DNA from 3 places in the Pseudomonas sp. BF-R-19 genome. Region 3 is predicted to be linked to each of the others. Evidence: predicted binding sites of a transcription regulator. Region 3 holds the regulator's gene; each other region holds the start of a gene.
What was found. Region 3 encodes sigma-54, which starts transcription at its own class of promoters, with help from an activator protein. Its sites were predicted from a motif close to ANTGGCATNNANNTTGCTNT; they were not measured.

Region 1 (4,140 bases), on a different contig from region 3:
AGGGCAGATAAAAAAGTTGATGCAACAAAATGTCATAAGTCGACCCTTCGTCGAATAGTGCTTCCCGGCAACGGGAGCCATTCTCACTAAAGGATTAAGCCCATCATCCAGCGCAGGGCCGATCATACCGGGGTTTGGCCAATAAATACGCTAAAAACGCGCTGTTACTTATGGCCTTAGCACATAAATAGTTACGTCCTTATGACAAAACGATCATTCCCTCGATGTGACGCATTGGTTAGAACTCAATACAGGTTGGCGCCGCAATGACGCCAACACCTTGGCTCGTCACGCCGGCAACGAGCCGCCAACGGCAGAGTTTTTCTGCCAGACCTCAATAGAGGTCGACGCGATAAATACAGTCAACAAGTGAGGGCAACACCCTATGAGAAGACTTAAGCGTGATCCGTTGGAAAGAGCATTTTTGCGCGGATATCAATATGGCGTTGGTGGTAAATCCCGTGAGCTTTGCCCATTTACTCTACCGTCGGTACGTCAAGCCTGGATCAACGGCTGGCGAGAAGGACGCGGCGACAACTGGGACGGTATGACCGGCACTGCAGGAATCCACAGACTCAACGAACTTCACGCCGTCGGCTAATTACAGGGCACTACACTCCGACACGACAATCTGATTTGTACTGAATTAACCACGCACGTCCCATCCGGACGGCGGGCTACGGCCCAGGGGCTCCTTCATGGAGCCCTTTTTTATGCCTGCTCGCTGGTCCAAACAATCCCCTGTAGGAGCAGCCGGTCGACGCTCGATTGCTCGCGATGGACCCGAGAGCACCGCGTGCATCCAGAAAGCACGCGTTATCGTTATCGACCATCGCGAGCGAGCTCGCTCCTACAAGGGGATCAGCGTAGGGCTGCGATTGCGTCTACCGACTCACGAATCAGCGCCGGGCCTTTGTAGATGAAGCCCGAATAGATCTGCACCAGGCTCGCGCCTGCGGCGATTTTCTCTGCCGCGTGCTTGCCTTCGGTAATGCCGCCCGCCGCAATGATCGGCAAACGCCCGCCCAGCTCCGATGCCAGCACTTTCACGGTGTGAGTGCTCTTGTCACGAACCGGCGCGCCAGACAGACCGCCGGCCTCTTCACCGTGCTCCATACCTTCGACGCCTACGCGGCTCAGGGTGGTGTTGGTGGCGATGACGGCATCCATTCCGGTTTCGATCAACGCCTGCGCAACCTGTGCGGTTTCTTCGTCGCTCATGTCCGGCGCGATCTTGATCGCCAGCGGTACATGCTTGCCATGACGCAATGCCAGTTCCGCGCGGCGCTCGGCCAGATCGGCCAGCAACTGCTTGAGCGAGTCACCGAATTGCAGGCTGCGCAGGCCCGGCGTGTTCGGCGAACTGACGTTGACCGTCACATAGCTGGCGTGGGCGTAGACCTTGTCCAGGCAGATCAGGTAGTCGTCCACGGCACGCTCGACCGGCGTATCGAAGTTCTTGCCGATGTTGATGCCCAGCACGCCCTTGTACTTGGCCGCCGCGACTCGGGCCAGCAGGTGATCGACGCCGAGGTTGTTGAAACCCATGCGATTGATGATCGCCTCGGCTTCCGGCAAACGGAACAGGCGTGGCTTCGGGTTGCCCGGCTGCGGACGCGGCGTGATGGTGCCAATTTCGACAAAACCGAAACCCAGTTGGGCGAATCCATCGATGGCCGCGCCGTTCTTGTCCAGGCCGGCGGCCAGCCCCACCGGATTCGGGAAGTCCAGGCCCATGACATTCACCGGCAGCTTCGCCGGGGCCTTGCACAGCAAGCCGTTGAGCCCAAGACGCCCGCCCGCGCCGATCAGGTCCAGGGACAGATCGTGGGAGGTTTCCGGGGAGAGTTTGAACAACAGCTGACGGGCCAGGGTGTACATGGGCGGATTTGACTCGATTGGCGGCGAATTGAGGCGGCGATTATAGCCGGGCAACGGGGTGGCAAGCGAGGCGCGTGATCAAATCAACGGATAATGGCATATGCCTTGCACTACTCTGGGCACCAGCACCCATGCCAACGACCGAATGTGTGCAAAGACAATGGCGTCGTCCCCGGCCTGCTCATGCAAGAACTCGGGACGACGTTTTTTTTGCAAGGTGAACACGCGATGAACGAACCGTCAGCCGGCCCTCTGGCCTGGGTCAATGGCAGCGATGCCCCGGAAAAAACCGAAATCAATCTCGGGTTCATGGCCCTGAGCGACTGCGCCTCGGTGGTCGTCGCCGCCACCCAGGGCTTCGCCCAGCCCCACGGCTTGACCCTGAACCTCAAGCGGCAATCGTCCTGGGCCAACCTGCGGGACAAACTGGTCAGTGGCGAACTCGATGCCGCCCACAGCCTCTACGGTCTGATTTATGCCGTTCACCTGGGCATCGGTGGCGTGGCCGCGACCGACATGGCTGTGTTGATGGGCCTGAATCAGAACGGCCAGAGTATCAACCTGTCCCGCGGCTTGCAGACACTTGGAGTGACCAGTCCTGAAGCACTGGATCGGCACGTGCACCAAACTCGCTCAAAACTCACCTTCGCCCAGACGTTTCCCACCGGCACCCACGCCATGTGGCTGTATTACTGGCTCGCCAGCCAAGGCATACACCCACTGCTGGATGTCGACAGCGTGGTGGTACCGCCGCCGCAGATGGTCGCGCACTTGCGGGCCGGGCGTATCGACGGCTTCTGCGTCGGCGAACCCTGGTCCGCCAGCGCCGTGCAACAGGACCTCGGTTTCACCCTGGCCACGACTCAGACCATCTGGCCCGATCATCCGGAAAAGGTCCTCGGCTGCACCCGTGCGTTCGTCGAGCAATACCCCAATACCGCCCGGGTGTTGGTGATGGCGGTTCTGGAAGCCAGCCGCTTCATCGAAGAAAGCACCGAGAATCGCCGCAGTACCGCACAATTGCTCAGTGCCGCGCAGTACCTTGACGCGCCACTGGACTGCATCGAACCACGCCTGCTGGGCGAATACGCCGACGGCCTTGGTCACCGCTGGCAAGACCCGCACGCGCTGCGCTTGCATGGGGATGGCGAGGTCAACCTGCCGTACCTGTCCGACGGCATGTGGTTCATGACCCAGTTCCGCCGCTGGGGCTTGTTGCGCGATGATCCGGACTATCTCGCGGTAGCCCGACAGGTCCAGCAACTGGACCTCTACCGTGAAGCAGCCCGTGCCGTCGGCGTTGCTTCATCAGCCGAGCAAATGCGCAGCAGTCAATTGATCGACGGCAAGATCTGGGACGGCTCGGACCCGGCCGGTTATGCCCGCAGTTTCAAACTGCACGCCATGAGCGACAGCTCGCACCGATCCGCCAGCCGCTGACAGGAGACCACGAACATGCTGCGTATCCTGCTGATCAACGACACCGCCAAAAAAGTCGGGCGCCTGAAGGCCGCCCTGACCGAGGCCGGATTTGAAGTGATCGATGAATCCGGCCTGACCATCGACTTGCCCGAACGCGTCGAAACGGTGCGTCCGGATGTAATTCTGATCGATACCGAGTCACCGGGGCGCGATGTGATGGAACAAGTGGTGCTGGTGACGCGCGACCAGCCACGACCCATTGTGATGTTCACGGACGAACACGACCCCGATGTGATGCGACAGGCGATCAAGTCCGGGGTCAGTGCCTACATCGTCGAAGGCATTCACGCACAACGCCTGCAGCCGATTCTCGACGTGGCCATGGCACGCTTCGAGAGCGACCAGGCCTTGCGTGCCCAGCTGCATGCCCGCGACCAGCAATTGGCCGAGCGCAAGCGCATCGAACTGGCCAAGGGACTGCTGATGAAAATGAAGGACTGCAACGAGGAAGAGGCCTACACGCTGATGCGCCGCCAGGCGATGAGCCGCCAGCAGAAGCTGATTCAAGTGGCGGAGCAGATTATTGCCATGAGCGAGTTGCTCGGCTGAAACCCAGTGGTGAATGTTCTATCGCCTTCGCGAGCAAGCCCGCTCCCACAGGTGATTTGTGTTCGACGCCATTCCCTTGTGGGAGCGGGCTTGCTCGCGAATGGCAGCGACTCGATTTCGGTTGTTGGCACAAATCTCGCTATGTAATCGATACAGGTAACCAACGGCGGTTGCCCCACCTACGACAAAGACGTCGCGCACCTCATTTGCCCTTGGCGGATCGGGTGG
Region 2 (4,140 bases), on a different contig from region 3:
TGCTAGGGGATTTCGTTCTTGTTATGTACTGCTATGGACCTAGAAATACTCCAAGGATTGCATTGTTGCAGCAGGTGGGCAGCGACACGCGTAGGAAAAAACCGTAAATTTCGTAAAGTTTTCGTTACGAATTGGTCGCGATCGCGCAGCTATTGAGATTTCCCGGTTTGAAAAACGCTTTGCCTGTCACATAATCTTGACGACTATCTGAGCGCCTCGAAAGAAAAATGCGATCGAGCGCGCACCGCAATACCCTGTGGGAGCGGGCTTGCTCGCGAAAGCGCCGGCATGTCCAACATTGATGTATCAGACAGGCCGCCTTCGCGAGCAAGTCGAATCGTCGCACCGCCACTCCCACAGGGTTTGCGTTGAGACCAACTTTATTCACCGCATTTCAGGCCTTTCATATGCGTATCAAAGTCCACTGCCAGAACCGCATCGGCATCCTGCGCGACATTCTCAATCTGTTGGTGGAGTACGGGATCAACGTGGCCCGCGGTGAAGTGGGTGGTGAGCATGGCAATGCCATCTACCTGCATTGCCCGAACCTGATCAACATTCAGTTCCAGGCCCTGCGCCCGAAATTCGAAGCGATCGCCGGGGTGTTTGGCGTCAAGCGTGTCGGGCTGATGCCCAGCGAGCGTCGGCACATGGAGCTCAATGCACTGCTCGGTGCGCTGGAGTTTCCGGTGCTGTCGATCGACATGGGCGGTTCCATCGTCGCGGCCAACCGGGCAGCGGCGCAGTTGCTCGGGGTGCGGGTCGACGAAGTGCCGGGGATTCCCCTGTCGCGCTACGCCGAGGATTTCGATTTGCCGGAACTGGTGCGCGCCAACAAATCGCGGATCAACGGGTTGCGGGTCAAGGTCAAGGGCGATGTGTTCCTGGCCGACATCGCGCCGCTGCAGTCGGAGCATGACGACAGCGAAGCCATGGCCGGTGCGGTGTTGACGTTGCACCGCGCCGACCGGGTGGGCGAGCGCATCTACAACGTGCGCAAGCAGGAATTGCGTGGCTTCGACAGCATCTTCCAGAGCTCGAAAGTCATGGCCGCCGTAGTGCGCGAAGCGCGGCGCATGGCGCCACTGGATGCGCCGCTGTTGATCGAAGGGGAGACCGGCACCGGCAAAGAGTTGCTGGCGCGGGCCTGCCATCTGGCCAGCCCGCGTGGGCAGTCGCCGTTGATGGCGCTCAACTGCGCCGGCCTGCCGGAGTCCATGGCCGAGACGGAATTGTTCGGTTACGGCCCGGGTGCCTTCGAAGGGGCGCGGGCCGAAGGCAAGCTCGGGCTGCTGGAGCTGACGGCGGGCGGTACGCTGTTTCTCGATGGCGTCGGGGAAATGAGTCCACGCTTGCAGGTGAAGTTGCTGCGCTTTTTGCAGGACGGTTGCTTCCGTCGTGTAGGCAGTGATGAAGAGGTCTACCTCGACGTGCGAGTGATCTGCGCAACCCAGGTCGACCTGTCCGAATTGTGCGCTCGCGGCGAGTTCCGCCAGGACCTTTATCACCGCTTGAATGTGCTGTCGCTGCACATCCCGCCATTGCGCGAATGCCTCGACGGCTTGACGCCGCTGGTGGAGCACTTCCTCGATCAGGCCAGCCGGCAGATTGGTTGCCCGTTGCCGAAACTGGCCCCGGCGGCCATGGAGCGGCTCAGTCACTACCATTGGCCGGGTAACGTACGGCAACTGGAGAACGTGCTGTTCCAGGCGGTTTCCCTGTGCGACGGCGGCACGGTCAAGGCCGAGCATATTCGCCTGCCGGATTACGGCGTGCGTCAGCCCCTTGGCGATTTTTCGCTGGAGGGTGGGCTGGACGAGATCGTCGGGCGTTTCGAGAAGGCGGTGCTGGAGCGGCTGTATTCCGAGCATCCGAGCAGTCGGCAACTGGGCAAGCGGCTCGGGGTTTCGCATACCACCATTGCCAACAAGTTGCGTGAGTATGAGGTGGGCAAGACTGAGTCATAGCTGAGGCCTGCTGCGTTTGTGCCGGCCTCTTCGCGGGCAAGCCCGCTCCCACAGGGGAACGCATTCCAAATGTGGGAGCGGGCTTGCTCGCGAAGGCGATAGATCAGTCACTCAAGAGGCCGGCACTTGCCACCCACCGGCATGACACCGCCGGTTTTTCGTCTCCGATACAAATCACAAATCCCCTCTGAATCCTCAAAGTCCCCTGTTTGCCGGGCCTCGCGCCGTCAAAAACAAGTTGGTCTGCAAATTGCTTATGGCTCAGCAGTACAGCAGTGGGCGGCAAACGTCCGGCAGGCAGAGGAAAGAGTGTGGACAAGTACCTTTATGTGGCAATGACCGGCGCCAGCCAGAATGCACTGGCGCAAAAGGCGCATGCCAACAACCTCGCGAACATCTCCACCAACGGCTTCCAGAAAGACCTGGAGCAGGCCCGTTCGATGCCGGTGTTCGGTGACAGCTTTCCGGCGCGTGCGTTTGCCATGTCCGAACGCCCGGCCACCGATTTCTCCCCTGGCTCACTGGTGGAAACCGGTCGCGACCTCGACGTTGCCGTGCAAGGCAGCGGCTGGATTGCCGTACAGACGCCCGAAGGCGGTGAAAGCTACGTGCGCACCGGCAGCCTGAACGTTGACGCCCTGGGCGTGTTGCGCGCCGGCAACGGCATGCCGGTGATGGGCAATGGCGGGCCGATTGCCGTGCCGCCGGAGCAGCAGATCGAAGTCGGCGAGGACGGCACCATCAGCATCCGCGCAATGGGCGAAGGTCCCCGGGTGATGGCGGAAGTCGACCGCATCAAGCTGGTCAACCCGGACCTCAAGAACATGACCAAGGGCCTGGACGGTTCGATCCACACCAAGGACGGCGCGCCTGCGCAGGCCGATGCCGGCGTCAAGCTGGTGTCCGGGTTCCTCGAATCGAGCAACGTCAATGCCGTGGAAGAGATGACCTCGGTGCTGGCCTTGGCCAAGCAATTCGAGCTGCACATCAAGATGATGAACACCGCCAAAGACGACGACCAGGCCATGGCTCGGGTCTTGCAGATCAGCTAATTACCAGAACGTCGCGCCGTAAAACAGGCACACGAGGAGAATCGAATGCTTCCGGCTTTATGGGTTGCCAAGACAGGTCTGTCCGCCCAGGACACCAACCTGACCACCATTTCCAACAACCTGGCCAACGTGTCGACCACGGGTTTCAAACGTGACCGCGCCGAGTTCCAGGACCTGCTCTACCAGATCAAGCGCCAGCCAGGCGCCCAGTCGACCCAGGACAGCGAACTGCCGTCGGGTCTGCAACTGGGTACCGGTGTGCGCATCGTCGGCACCCAGAAAAACTTCACCGCCGGCAGCCTGCAAACCACCGAGCAGCCACTGGACATGGCCATCGACGGTCGCGGTTTCTTCCAGATCCTGCAACCGGACGGCACCACGTCCTACACCCGTGACGGTACCTTCCACCTGGACTCCAACGGCCAGATCGTCAACGCCAGCGGCTTTGCCCTGGAGCCGGCGATTGTCATTCCGAACGACGCGCAGACCTTCACGGTCGGTCGCGACGGCACAGTGTCCATCACCATTGCCGGCAACCCGGCTGCCCAGGTGATCGGCAACCTGCAAACCGCCGACTTCATCAACCCGGCCGGCCTGCAGGCAGTGGGCAACAACCTGTTCCTGGAAACCGCCGCCAGTGGCGCGCCGCAAGTCGGCACTCCGGGCCTGAGCGGTTTCGGCACCACGCTGCAGAACACCCTGGAAACGTCCAACGTCAGCACCGTTGAGGAGATGGTCAACATGATCACCACCCAGCGCGCCTACGAGATGAACTCCAAGGTGATCTCCACCGCCGACCAGATGCTCTCGTTCGTAACGCAGAATCTGTAATCAAGTCTATGTGCGGCCATGAGGCTGCCTGCTACACCGTGAGGTAGGGTCATGAATCGCTATGTATCTGTTCTGGCACTGAGTGGGATCACCGCGCTCGCAGGTTGCGTGCCTGCGACGCCCAAGCCCAATGACCCTTACTACGCTCCGGTGTTGCCGCGCACGCCGTTGCCGGCGGCCGCGAACAACGGTTCGATCTATCAGGCCGGTTTCGAACAGAACCTCTACGGCGACCGCAAGGCGTTCCGGGTCGGTGACATCATCACCATCACCCTGAACGAAAGGACCCA
Region 3 (4,140 bases):
AGGACTCCACCAGGAACGCTGTGCCCGGCTCGGGCTGATTCAGCAGTCGCAGTTTGATGGCGTCGCGCAGCTGGTACAGGTTCAGGCTGGTGGTGTTGATCTTGAGATCGGCGAGGTCGGCAATCGGCCCGAGCAGGTCGCTCTCGACGCTGATGGCTTCGGCCAGCGAGCGGTTGGCGTTGGTCAGGGGGTGACGTCGGCGGGTTTCCGAGAAGCGCTTGAGCAGGGTTTCTTCGTCGGCGTCCAGGTACAGCACATCGCACTGGATGTGGCGGGCACGGACTTCCTCGAGCAGGTCGGGGAAGCGTGACAGGTGGCTGGGCAGGTTGCGGGCGTCAATGGAAACGGCGACCAGCGGCTGTAACAGCTCGGTATGAACCAAGGCGCGTTCGGCCAGCTCCGGCAGCAGGCCGGCAGGCAGGTTGTCGATACAGTAGTAGCCGTTGTCCTCAAGAACGTTGAGGGCGGTACTTTTACCTGAGCCGGAACGGCCACTGACGATGATCAAGCGCATGATTACTGACCGTTTTGCTCGTCCAGGACAACCTGATACAGGGCTTCGTTGCTTGCAGCACTACGCAGCTTTTCGCGAACTTCCTTGCGGTCGAGCATGCTGGCGATCTGTCGCAGCAGCTCAAGGTGCGCATCGGTGGCGGCTTCCGGGACCAGCAGCACGAACAGCAGGTCAACCGGCGCACCATCGATGGCGTCGAAATCGATAGGGGCGTCCAGGTGCATCAATGCACTGATGGGCGAAACACAGCCCTTGAGACGGCAATGTGGAATGGCGATGCCATTGCCAAACCCGGTGGAGCCGAGTTTTTCACGGGCAATCAGTGCCTCGAAGACATCTTGCATCTCCAGGGCCGGCACTTCGCGGGCGATCAGATTGGCAATTTGTTCGAGGGCTTTCTTTTTACTGCCTCCCGGCACGTTCACCAGGGAACGGCCGGGGGTCAGGATACTTTCAAGTCGGATCATGGGTAGGGAGTGTTAACGACCGGTTGCGCCCTGGAGGAGGCTCTGGGTCTTTTCCTTATGCTTTTTGAGTTGTTTATCCAGCTTGTCGGTGAGTGCGTCGATCGCGGCGTACATATCGGTATGTTCCGCGTTTGCGACCACTTCATTCCCGGGAATATGCAGCGTGGCTTCGATTTTCTGCTTCAGTTTTTCGACGGTCATCGTGACCTGCACATTAGTGATCTTGTCGAAATGTCGCTCCAATCGTTCGAGTTTTTCGCCGATGTAGGTGCGAAGAGGTTCGGTCACTTCCAGTTGGTGTCCACTGATGTTGACTTGCATACAGCTTCTCCTTCGTTGCCAGTGCATAAAGCGGTAGATCAGATGATCTACCACTGGAACGCTGTGGCGTGGCTCTACATCAACCGCTTGCGTTCGCTCGAAGGCGCGATCCCGAGGGATTCGCGGTACTTGGCGACGGTGCGGCGAGCCACCTGAATGCCTTGTGCCTCCAGTAAACCAGCGATCTTGCTGTCACTCAACGGCTTTTTCTGATTTTCCGCGGCAACCAGTTTTTTGATGATCGCCCGGATCGCCGTGGACGAGCATTCGCCGCCTTCGGAGGTGCTTACGTGACTGGAGAAAAAGTACTTCAGTTCATAAATGCCCCGGGGGGTGTGCATGAACTTCTGGGTGGTCACCCGTGAAATCGTCGATTCATGCATGCCGACCGCTTCGGCGATGTCATGCAGGACCAGCGGCTTCATGGCTTCGTCGCCGTACTCCAGAAAGCCGCGTTGATGCTCGACGATCTGGGTGGCAACCTTCATCAGGGTTTCATTGCGGCTTTGCAGGCTCTTGATGAACCAGCGGGCCTCCTGCAACTGGTTGCGCATGAAAGTGTTGTCGGCGCTGGTGTCGGCGCGGCGGACGAAACCGGCGTACTGGGCGTTGACCCGCAGACGTGGCACCGACTCCTGATTGAGCTCCACCAGCCAGCGCTCGTTGTCCTTGCGCACGATAACGTCAGGAACGACGTACTCGGCTTCGGCGGACTCGATCTGCGAGCCCGGGCGTGGGTTGAGGCTCTGGACCAGTTCGATGACCTGGCGCAGTTCATCTTCCTTGAGCTTCATGCGGCGCATCAACTGGCTGTAGTCGCGGCTGCCAAGCAGATCGATGTAATCGGTGACCAGGCGCTTGGCCTCGGTCAGCCAAGGTGTCTTGGCAGGCAACTGACGCAATTGCAGCAACAGGCATTCACCCAGGTTGCGGGCGCCGATGCCGGCGGGCTCGAACTGCTGGATGCGGTGCAGGACGGCTTCGATTTCGTCCAGTTCGATGTCCAGTTCCGGGTCGAAGGCTTCGAGGATTTCCTCGAGGGTTTCGTCCAGGTAACCCTGATTGTTGATGCAGTCGATCAGGGTCACGGCAATCAGGCGATCGGTGTCGGACATCGGGGCCAGGTTCAGTTGCCATAGCAAGTGGCTCTGCAGGCTTTCGCCGGCCGAGGTGCGGGTGGTGAAGTCCCACTCGTCGTCGTCATTGCTGGGCAGGCTGCTGGCGCTGGTCTGGTAAACGTCCTCCCACGCGGTGTCGACGGGGAGTTCGTTAGGGATGCGCTCGTTCCAGTCGCCTTCATCGAGGTTATCAACCGTCGGGGCGCTTTCCTGGTAGGAGGGTTCCTGGGTGTCAGTGTTGGGCTTTTGTTCGGCGTTGTCGGCCAAGGGGTCGGAATTATCGAAGTCGTCGCCTTCTTCCTGGCGTTCGAGCATCGGATTGGACTCCAGGGCCTCCTGGATTTCCTGTTGCAGGTCCAGGGTCGACAATTGGAGCAGGCGGATGGCCTGTTGCAGCTGCGGTGTCATCGTCAGCTGCTGGCCCATTCTCAAGACTAGCGATGGTTTCATGGCAGGGGCTTAACACCTTATTCGCCGGCGCACATGCGCCATCCACTACAGGGCGCCGGGGCGCCAAACATAAGCAAATTATATGCCTGAAACTGAAGGGTTTGCCTAGAGCGCTGTAACAATAAAAGCTGCAAAGTTTTGTTGACAGGTTGCTCCGGCTGGCTCCTGAACATCTTTGAAGCGTCGGGTTTGCCTGGAGCGCTGTAACAATAAAAAAGAGTTGATTTTTTATCGAGACAAGCGCTCGTCGACTGCTCTGGCATCTCGGTGTCTTACAGGCGGAATTCGTGGCCCAGGTACACTTCCTTCACCAGGTCGTTGGCCAGGATGGTTTCAGCGTCGCCTTCAGCGATCAGTTGACCGTCATTGACGATATAGGCGGTTTCACAGATATCCAGGGTTTCACGAACGTTGTGGTCCGTGATCAGCACGCCAATGCCTTTGGCCTTGAGGTGGTGAATGATCTGCTTGATGTCGCCGACCGAAATCGGGTCCACGCCGGCGAAGGGTTCGTCGAGGAGGATGAATTTCGGGTTGGTGGCCAGGGCGCGGGCGATCTCCACACGACGGCGCTCACCACCGGACAGGCTCATGCCGAGGTTGTCGCGGATGTGGCTGATGTGAAATTCCTGCAGCAGGCTTTCCAGCTCTTTGCGACGACCGGCCTTGTCGAGTTCCTTGCGGGTCTCGAGGATGGCCATGATGTTGTCGGCCACCGACAGTTTGCGAAAGATCGATGCTTCCTGCGGCAAGTAGCCGATACCGGCCTTTGCGCGGCCATGCATCGGCTGGTGGCTGACGTCCAGGTCATCGATCAGGACGCGGCCCTGGTCGGCCTGTACCAGGCCGACAATCATGTAGAAGCAGGTGGTCTTGCCGGCGCCGTTCGGGCCAAGCAGGCCGACAATCTGACCGCTGTCGATGGACAGGCTGACGTCGCGCACGACCTGGCGGCTCTTGTAGCTCTTGGCCAGATGCTGAGCTTTCAGAGTTGCCATTACTGGGCCTTTTTCTCGTCGGTTTTCTTCTTCGGCTGGATCACCATGTCGATACGCGGGCGCGCCTCGGTGACCTTGCTGCCTGTGGCGCGACCGGCGCTGGCGAGCTTCTTGTCCGTGTCGTAGACAATTTTCTCGCCTTGGGTGACGTTGTTGTCCTTGTCGACAACTTTGGCCTTGTCGATCAGTACGACGCGATTTTGCGCGGCGTGATACTGGATCGTCACGCCCCAGCCCTGAACAGGCTTGGTATCGCCAGCTGTTTGCAATTG

Region 1: a site for sigma-54 is predicted at 1,974-1,993, ahead of KGB28_RS24860 (CmpA/NrtA family ABC transporter substrate-binding protein). Genes of this name have one in related genera too.
Region 2: a site for sigma-54 is predicted at 2,205-2,224, ahead of KGB28_RS00820 (flagellar basal body rod protein FlgF). Genes of this name have one in related genera too.

Annotation. Positions count from the first base shown of each region.
Region 1 covers NZ_JAHBDN010000085.1:20,583-24,722, reverse strand. The annotation lists gene rmf (ribosome modulation factor) at 386-601, shown strand; gene KGB28_RS24865 (quinone-dependent dihydroorotate dehydrogenase) at 862-1,881, opposite strand; gene KGB28_RS24860 (CmpA/NrtA family ABC transporter substrate-binding protein) at 2,110-3,321, shown strand; gene KGB28_RS24855 (ANTAR domain-containing response regulator) at 3,337-3,912, shown strand.
Region 2 covers NZ_JAHBDN010000011.1:119,755-123,894, reverse strand. The annotation lists gene KGB28_RS00825 (sigma-54-dependent phenylalanine hydroxylase transcriptional regulator PhhR) at 408-1,967, shown strand; gene KGB28_RS00820 (flagellar basal body rod protein FlgF) at 2,279-3,019, shown strand; gene flgG (flagellar basal-body rod protein FlgG) at 3,065-3,850, shown strand; gene flgH (flagellar basal body L-ring protein FlgH) at 3,902-4,140, shown strand, end outside.
Region 3 covers NZ_JAHBDN010000081.1:91,997-96,136, reverse strand. The annotation lists gene rapZ (RNase adapter RapZ) at 1-514, opposite strand, end outside; gene ptsN (PTS IIA-like nitrogen regulatory protein PtsN) at 517-981, opposite strand; gene hpf (ribosome hibernation-promoting factor, HPF/YfiA family) at 994-1,302, opposite strand; gene KGB28_RS23495 (RNA polymerase factor sigma-54) at 1,377-2,870, opposite strand; gene lptB (LPS export ABC transporter ATP-binding protein) at 3,143-3,868, opposite strand; gene lptA (lipopolysaccharide transport periplasmic protein LptA) at 3,868-4,140, opposite strand, start outside.